Regions from separate parts of the Rossellomorea sp. H136 genome, predicted to be linked through region 3. Evidence: riboswitches for the same ligand, from Rfam matches in the RefSeq annotation. Region 3 holds a riboswitch; each other region holds the start of a gene.

Region 1 (2,203 bases), 1.0 Mb from region 3:
GATGATGGGCAGCGCAGTCATTGTTGTCAGTTTATCAATGACGGACGGCATAAGACCAGGAAGGACTTCAAGGGCATCCGGCTTGCAGTTCTGTGCGATATCAATTCCTTTGACAAGGGCATTGCGGTCGATAAGAAAAAGGCGCTGGATCGTCATTAAGCCTTCTTCTTTTGCATATTTGATCAGGTTGCTCCTGGTTGTAATGATGCCAGCCGGCTTCCAAATTTCTGCTATGTATTTAATGGCACTCTTCGTATTGGACAGTCCATCGATGAAATCAATATGAATAAACGTGGTTTTACCGGCTTCCTTCAGTTTTTTCAGATACCCGTCCATCGTAATCAAACTGCCGGTAAGGATGAACACGATGTTGGCGTTTGACTGTATGGCCTTTTCCAAGTCTTTTTCTTCCTTTATGGAAGCGATGACTTGGGATTGGACGATGTCGATTATGTTTGGTTTCATGTATTTTGCCCCTTTGAATAGTCTGAATATTGTTTTTTCTTTTAGTATAGCATAATTGTTTTGGGGGTTGAGAGGTGTAACCTTGGCTTTCTTGTAAACTACTAATGTTCACGATGAAGTAAAGTATGAATGAAGAATCTTAGCGATTTACTTGAAAAGCGTAAAATATTCAACAACTAATTGAAGACTAGTTATAGTGCCCAATTTGATTAGTCCTCCGTAATACAATTAATTCAAAAACAGGATTGACAAACCAATTTAAATCCTTTACCATAACCCTAATGCTTAAACGCATCATAAATAATTTAACTTAATAAAGCGATATCTTCTTATCCAGAGAGGTGGAGGGACTGGCCCTGCGATACCTCGGCAACGGGTTCTTATGAATACCGTGCCAATTCCATCAAGTCATATGACTTGAAAGATGAGAAGAGTGGACATATACATATTTGTGCCTCTCTTCTTATGAAGGGGGGCACTTTTTATTTTCAGCCATGTCCTTCAAACACAGGCTTCAAGAAGAATACATAGCGAAAGGAGCAAGTCCTGTATGATCAGAGTTCAGAATGTTACGAAAGTATTTGAGACAAAGGATGGCCCATTCACCGCTTTGAAGAATGTTTCCTTCGAAGTGAAGAGGGGAGAGATTTATGGTGTGATCGGATTCAGCGGAGCGGGAAAAAGCACGCTTGTACGCTGTCTCAATTTTTTAGAGAAACCATCGTCGGGTGATATTTTCATAGAGGGGCGCAGCCTGAAAGATCAGTCGGCAATCGATCTGAGGAAAGAGCGGCACCGCATCGGGATGATTTTTCAGCATTTTAATCTATTTCAATCCCGGACGGTGGCAGGGAATATCGCTTATCCTCTGAAACTTGCAAAATGGCCAAAAGAAAAAATCAGCGAGAGAGTAAGGGAGTTGCTCGCGTTTGTCGGACTTGAAGATAAAGCGAAGCATTATCCGGATCAACTGTCAGGAGGGCAGAAGCAAAGGGTGGGGATAGCAAGAGCCCTGGCGACATCGCCTTCGATTCTGCTCTGCGATGAAGCAACATCCGCACTTGATCCTCAGACGACGGAATCGATTTTGAACTTATTAAAGAGAATCAATGCTGAGTATGGTATTACGATTGTGATGATCACCCACGAAATGGGGGTCATCCGGGAAATCTGTGATAAGGTCGCTGTCATGGAAAATGGAGAAATCGTTGAAGAGGGAAGCGTCTTTGATATCTTTTCCAACCCGCAGACCCCGACGACGAAAAATTTTGTGAAGAGTGTCATGAATGATCAGCTGCCGGCATCGGTTCTCGACAAATTGAATGACAGCAAAGAAGGGCGCATCTGCCGCCTCATTTTCAAGGGTGATTCGACGGGTACGCCGATCCTTTCCGAAACGGCAAAGAAATTCAATGCCCATATCAATGTATTATTCGGCCAGATTACGGAACTCCAGGGCAAGCCGTTCGGGAATCTCATCGTACAGATCATTGGCAGCAAGAAAGAAACGGAAGAGATCCTGGATTATTGGAAGAACAGATTATTCGTAAGCGAGGTGGAGAAGCGTGCAAGTTAACTGGGAATTATTCTGGCCAAGAATTATAGAAGCGACATGGGATACCGTTGCGATGGTGTCATTCTCCCTCCTGTTTGCAACGTTGATTGGGCTTCCCCTCGGCATCATCGTCGTGGTCACGCGGAAGGGGCACTTACTTGAAAATAAAGTCGTCTTTTCCGT
Region 2 (2,203 bases), 370 kb from region 3:
ATGTGGGAAGGCGTGATTTCTTTAATGTATCGCAATCCGGCTGGAATGAACAAGCCAATGGCAAGTCCTTGCATGACAGCCGATGAATAGACAAGCCATAAACTTGGTTCTGTAAAGTAAAAGAGCCAGCGGAGCATGGATGTAGCACCTGCCAAGGCAGCGACTGTCAAGAGTCCGAACTTATCAATCCATCCACCGGCGATTCTCATAAAGGGAACCTCCGATAACACTGCAATCAGGAACGCAAGACCAATCCCCGCATATGTGCCGCCTGAATCTTCAACAAATAATCCGAAATACACATTGTTTGCTAAATTCGGCCCGAACACTAAGAATGTGACCGCTAAAAAGATAAGGAACTTTTTCATCGTGAATAATTCCTTCATCCCTGCCTTTAAATCAAGCTTTGCAGCCGCTCTCTCTTTCGGAAACCGGAAAGAAAGGAATCCGGATAGGACTAAACAGATAAAGAAAGAGTAAAAAATGATGGTTGGCCCGATAAATCCCTCTGAAAGTCTTCCCATCATAAAGACTGCTATACCAAAGCCCAATGATCCGAACAGACGGATATTTCCATAGTTATACCGGACCTTACTTGTATACTTCAAGCTGATACTATCGGAAACGGGAATGATCGCACTTTGGAAAATGGCAACTAGAATGGCCACGATAAGCAGGCCATAGTAAAATTCCATAAACAAGTAACCGAGTGCAAAGATTCCCGCTACTAAAGAGGTTAAACCAAGAACCACGGTGGGACGATTGGTCGTGTCACTGACCATTCCCCAAATAGGCTGGAAGAAAATCATCATGATGGGACCTACAGACATGATCGTTCCAATCTGATAACCATTTAACCCCACGCTTTCGCTCAAATACACACTGAGTAAGGGATATAAACTCCCAACACCGAAGAACGTTAATAAATAAAATCCTTGTAATGTGAAAATTTGATTTCGTACAGTTCTTTCCACTACCGTATCCCCCAAGATGTTTTTTGTCTTCCTTATAGTAGACCTTGAACGTTCAATTGTCTATGAGTTTATGCCTTATTATGGATAAAGTCATGCTTTTGTTGCTGATAAGGGAGGAATTTGATCGGTGTCCGTATCAAGCAAACAGAAATATTTCCCGTTTGACTTTTTCGAGTAAACCCTTTAAAGTATGGAAGTACATTTTAAATCAACTAAATACGATATTCTTCTTATCCAGAGAGACGGAGGGACTGGCCCTGCGATGTCTCGGCAGCGGACTCATATTGAGTGCTGTGCCACATCCAGCAAGCGAATGCTTGAAAGATAAGAAGAGTGTTTCTTTCTTTTGAAACCTCTTCTTATTCCGGAAGAGGTTTTTTGTAATTTAGTAAATTGGACGACAAAGGAGAATTAGGAATGAATCAAGAAAGAGGAAATCTATTGGCGTTACTGCCTTTGATCATATTTGTTTCTCTGTTCCTTGGAGCAGGCATCATTTCAGGAGACTTTTATGCCTTTCCTGTATTAGTATCAATTATCATTGCATCCGTTGTAGGTTTGTTGATGAACCGAAAAGAGACTTTAACGGCTAAGGTTGAGCGTTTCGCTAAAGGAGCCGGTCACCCTGATATCATGATCATGGTCTTTATCTTCCTGTTAGCAGGAGCATTTTCCGGAGTGGCTGAAAAGATGGGGGCCGTTGATTCAACCGTAAACTTTGCCCTTTCCGTGCTGCCCGGTAACTTGATCATCGTTGGATTATTTATTATCGCGGCTTTCATTTCGTTATCAATGGGTACATCCATGGGAACGATCGCAGCACTTGCGCCAATTGGTGTAGGGATTAGTTCAGGTACAGATATATCTATGCCCCTTGCCATGGCGACAGTTATTGGAGGAGCGATGTTCGGAGATAACTTATCATTCATTTCAGATACAACCATTGCAGCTGTTCGTACACAGAAAACGGAAATGAAAGATAAATTTAAAGTCAACTTCTTCATTGTATTACCTGCCGCGATCGTGACAATGGTAATTCTCCTTGTTCTTACTATGGGGAATCAAGCAACTGTCGGGGCAGAAAGCTTTAATTGGATTAAAATTCTGCCTTACCTAGGAGTTATCGTCGGTGCTCTTGCCGGATTAAATGTGTTTGTCGTTTTGTTCGGAGGAATTGTTTTAGCTGGAATCCTTGGATTCATAGATGGAAGCTTTACTCCATCCAGTTA
Region 3 (2,203 bases):
CTCACTCTGCTGAGTTGGATCCTGAAACGCCATACCCGGTCATCGACCTGTTACCGGAACAAAAGGACATCGAAGATCTTGGTGGAACACTGCGCCTTGGACTATACCCATGTAAGCTGACGAAAGGTTCAAAAGCCTATACGGCCTATGATGGAGAAGTGGTTTACGAGCGTCACCGCCACCGCTTCGAATTCAACAATCACTACCGTGAGCAAATGGAAAAAGCCGGCTTCATCTTCTCAGGCACAAGCCCTGATGGCCGTCTTGTGGAAATCATCGAGCTAAGCGACCACCCATGGTTCGTCGCATCTCAGTTCCACCCTGAATTCACATCACGCCCGACACGTCCGCAGCCTCTATTCAGAGACTTCGTGGAAGCATCACTTGCGTATGGTGAGAAATAAGATTTCTTTCGGAACTGCTCTCCCTGGTTTGGGAGGGCGGTTTTTTTGTTATATTGGGTAATTTAAGAAAAATTAAGAAAAATTTTGTCAACTCTTCTTTAATCCTCTATAGAAAATTCCTAAAAAGAATATTGACAATATTCCCACATATCGTTAATATATCGATTATAGCGAAAGCGAACTATACCAAATTTCATAATCTCTTATAAAGAGTTGGCAGAGGGACTGGCCCGATGACGCCCGGCAACCTACCGTACACACGGAAAGGTGCTAAAACCTGCAGGAAGAATTTCCTGAGTGATAAGAGTACGTTTATTTATATATAAACCTCTTTTCTCTTGGGAAAAGGGGTTTTTTTATTTGAAAAATTGAGGTATATCACCTCGGGAGGAGAAAAGAAAGATGAAAAAAACGACATCATTACTCGTATTACTCGCACTTATTTTCAGTTTAGTGGCTTGTCAGCCAAAGGTATCCCAGGAGGCGGACGCAGACAGTGGAGATAAGAAGGAAGCAACGTCTGATCATCCGTTAGCCAATAAAAAGATTGCCCTAATTATGCAAATCAATTTAGGGACATTTTCCGCTCAATACATAGAAGGTGTCAAAGAGCAGGTAGAGAAGTTTGGTGGAAAGGTTCAAGTATTTACGTCTGAAGGAGATTTGGCAAAAATGTCTTCTAACCTGGATGCGGCCATCAATCAAAAGTTTGATGGGATCCTTATCGATCATGGGACGAAAGAAGCACTGCAATCAGGGGTGGAAAAGGCGAAGGGACAAAGCATACCGGTTGTCGTGTTTGATGCGGATGTTGCAGCAGAAGAGGTGACGGTCCTCGAACAGGGGGATCAGCAAATGGCTGAACAAACCTTGACGAAGCTTTCAGATGAGCTTGGCGGTAAGGGTGAGATCGTGAAGATTTGGGTTGCGGGATTTGCACCGATGGAAAGACGCCAAGTGGCCTATCAGGAGTTTTTAGGGGGAAATCCCGACATTAAAGAGGTGGCAGCATTTGGAGCAGCTACTCAAAATACAGCACTCGATACACAGGCACAAATGGAGGCGATTCTGAAACAGTACCCGAATAAAGGTGACATCGATGCTGTCTGGGCTGCCTGGGATGAATTTGCGAAAGGCGCCGTCCGGGCAATCGAAGCGGCAGGGAGAGAAGAAATCAAAGTATATGGAATCGACATGAGTGATGAAGACCTGCAAATCATTCAAAAAGAGGGAAGCCCGTGGGTGGCATCGGCAGCCGTTGACCCGAAAGATATCGGCCGCGTGCAGGTGCGTTTCTTATATCAAAAGCTGGGTGGTCAAGATACACCTGAGAAAGTAAAGCTTGAGCCGGTCTTTATTGAGAAAGAAGCATTGCCTGAAGAAACGATCACGACAGATCAATTACACGAGCATGTAGATGGCTGGGGAGCAAGTGAGCAAGGCTATACAGATGAATTGAAAAACCTTGAAGGATCGTTCACAGAATAGAAAGGAGTTAGAAGAGATGACGTCTCCACTGTTAGAAATGATTGATATCAATAAAACCTTCTCAGGAGTGAAAGCCATAAAGACTGCAAGCTTCGATGTGAAAGAGGGAGAGGTTCATGCTCTGTTGGGGGCGAATGGTGCAGGTAAAAGCACGCTGATGAAGATTTTATCAGGAGCCTATGTGCAGGACAGCGGAGACATCATCCTTCACTCTGAGAAAAGAGACTATCAATCTCCGAAAGAAGCGAAGGAGCATGGCATTCATTGCGTATACCAGGAAGTGGACACGGCCATTGTCCCTGAACTATCTG
Region 4 (2,203 bases), 890 kb from region 3:
GATTGATGACCCTTAAGCTCTTCTCCTGTAGGGCGAATGAATAATTGGTGAGCGAAAAGATTATGCCAAGCGAATTCGTTGATCACTTGAATCGGTAGTCTATGTTTTGGGTCAGCACCTGCGAACCCTTTGAATGAAAATACTTCTTCTTTTTCTTTTAAGTAATCTAATACTTTTGTATATAATTTATCGAATGATTCTGAAGAGATTGGTTGATTGACAGAACCCCACTCAATCTTATCCTTCGTGGATGGTTCTTCTACAATGAATTTATCCTTAGGAGAGCGTCCTGTGTATTTACCAGTTTCTGCTCTGACTGCACCTGATGATGTTAAAACGCCTTCATTTCGTTGAAGGACTTTTTCAACTAGTTGGGAAACAGATAATTGTTCCTGAATGTTTTGACCGTTAAGTAATTCTGTTAATTCATTAGACATGCTCACTGAATTCATTAGAACCCTTCCTTTATATAAATTTAATGATCTCGTTTGCTTCACAAAAATAGTATAACACAATTGAACCATTAGTCTATACTATTTATTCATTTTTATAATGTGTCTTCATATTGTCACATTTTTCGTCCAAATATAGCTTGTATCTTCTTATATATATGAAAAAAATATCATAATGTTTAGCCTCATTGCCTAATTAGGTTATTTTATGAGGGCAAGATAGGTTGGAATCATGATAAGAGTAAGCTTGAATGGTTAAACATGTCACTTGAAAAAAAGTTGACACCCTTTGTACTAAACGTTATTATTGTTCCTTGAACGGATACTCTTATCCTGAGCTGGTGGAGGGAGCAGACCCTATGAAACCCAGCAACCTGCTAAATAGTGAATGGATTCTTTCTGTCTGAAAGATCCGATTAAGCGAAGGTGCTAAACTGAGGCAAGGTCTATGAACCTTGAACGATAAGAGAGAAAAGGCGCGGCTATGATCTGAAACCTTTCCTCTATTGCTTTAATCATGAGGAAGGGTTTTTTCTGTTTATAGTGGATCAAATGCACATAATGCATGATTTTTTTATAAAAAAACCATGTTTACTTCATACTACTTAGGGAATGAGTACCGTATCTGTTTAATGTTTTGTTAGATCAAAAATCTAACAATTATGCTTAAGGAGGAACCTTGATGTCAACTAATCGTCGTCTGTTTACATCTGAGTCCGTAACCGAAGGACATCCAGATAAAATTTGTGACCAAATCTCTGATTCAATTCTTGATGCAATTCTTACAAATGATCCGAATGCTCGTGTAGCATGTGAAACGTCTGTTACGACGGGTCTTGTTCTTGTTGCGGGTGAAATTACAACGAGTACGTATGTCGATATTCCAAAAATCGTTCGTGAAACGATCCGTGAAATTGGCTACACTCGTGCGAAATATGGCTTTGATGCCGAGACATGTGCTGTATTAACATCCATCGATGAGCAATCTGCTGATATCGCTCAAGGTGTAGATCAGGCACTTGAAGCTCGTGAAGGTCAAATGACGGATGAAGAAATCGATGCAATCGGTGCAGGTGACCAGGGGTTAATGTTTGGATTCGCTTGTAATGAAACGAAAGAACTTATGCCTCTACCGATTTCCCTTGCTCACAAAATTTCCCGTCGTCTGACTGAAGTTCGTAAAGAAGAAATCCTTCCTTACTTACGTCCGGATGGAAAAACTCAAGTAACCGTTGAATATGATGAAAACGATAAGCCGGTTCGCATCGACACGATCGTAATCTCAACTCAGCATCACCCTGAAGTGACGCTTGAGCAAATCCAACGTAATTTAAAAGAATATGTCATCGATCCTGTTGTACCGAAAGAACTGATCGATGAGCAAACAAAATACTTCATCAACCCGACTGGTCGTTTCGTTATCGGCGGACCACAAGGTGATGCAGGGTTAACAGGACGTAAAATCATCGTTGACACATATGGTGGGTACGCTCGTCACGGTGGCGGTGCATTCTCTGGTAAAGATGCAACGAAAGTGGACCGTTCAGCAGCCTATGCAGCACGTTATGTAGCGAAGAACATTGTGGCAGCAGGACTTGCTGAAAAATGTGAAGTTCAATTAGCGTATGCGATCGGTGTTGCTCAACCGGTATCCATCTCCGTTGATACATTTGGAACAGGTAAAGTATCAGAAGACGTACTAATTGACGTTGTTCGCAACAACTTTGATCTGCGTCCTGCAGGAATCATCA

The links. A riboswitch is a leader RNA that binds a small molecule or an ion and turns the genes downstream of it on or off. The one in region 3 is predicted to bind S-adenosylmethionine.
Region 1: it holds a riboswitch for S-adenosylmethionine, as region 3 does, so the genes downstream of both, ACYH0O_RS19205 (methionine ABC transporter ATP-binding protein) here and ACYH0O_RS23980 (sugar ABC transporter substrate-binding protein) in region 3, are expected to answer to the same signal.
Region 2: it holds a riboswitch for S-adenosylmethionine, as region 3 does, so the genes downstream of both, ACYH0O_RS01115 (Na+/H+ antiporter NhaC family protein) here and ACYH0O_RS23980 (sugar ABC transporter substrate-binding protein) in region 3, are expected to answer to the same signal.
Region 4: it holds a riboswitch for S-adenosylmethionine, as region 3 does, so the genes downstream of both, metK (methionine adenosyltransferase) here and ACYH0O_RS23980 (sugar ABC transporter substrate-binding protein) in region 3, are expected to answer to the same signal.

What each region holds. Positions count from the first base shown of each region.
Region 1 covers NZ_CM166371.1:3,749,770-3,751,972, reverse strand. The annotation lists gene ACYH0O_RS19210 (glycerol-3-phosphate responsive antiterminator) at 1-465, opposite strand, end outside; SAM riboswitch class I at 792-896, shown strand; gene ACYH0O_RS19205 (methionine ABC transporter ATP-binding protein) at 1,016-2,041, shown strand; gene ACYH0O_RS19200 (methionine ABC transporter permease) at 2,031-2,203, shown strand, end outside.
Region 2 covers NZ_CM166371.1:200,746-202,948, reverse strand. The annotation lists gene ACYH0O_RS01120 (MFS transporter) at 1-974, opposite strand, end outside; SAM riboswitch class I at 1,202-1,305, shown strand; gene ACYH0O_RS01115 (Na+/H+ antiporter NhaC family protein) at 1,392-2,203, shown strand, end outside.
Region 3 covers NZ_CM166371.1:4,787,181-4,789,383, reverse strand. The annotation lists gene ACYH0O_RS23985 (CTP synthase) at 1-404, shown strand, start outside; SAM riboswitch class I at 605-711, shown strand; gene ACYH0O_RS23980 (sugar ABC transporter substrate-binding protein) at 807-1,892, shown strand; gene ACYH0O_RS23975 (sugar ABC transporter ATP-binding protein) at 1,909-2,203, shown strand, end outside.
Region 4 covers NZ_CM166371.1:3,901,672-3,903,874, reverse strand. The annotation lists gene pckA (phosphoenolpyruvate carboxykinase (ATP)) at 1-452, opposite strand, end outside; SAM riboswitch class I at 778-921, shown strand; gene metK (methionine adenosyltransferase) at 1,135-2,203, shown strand, end outside.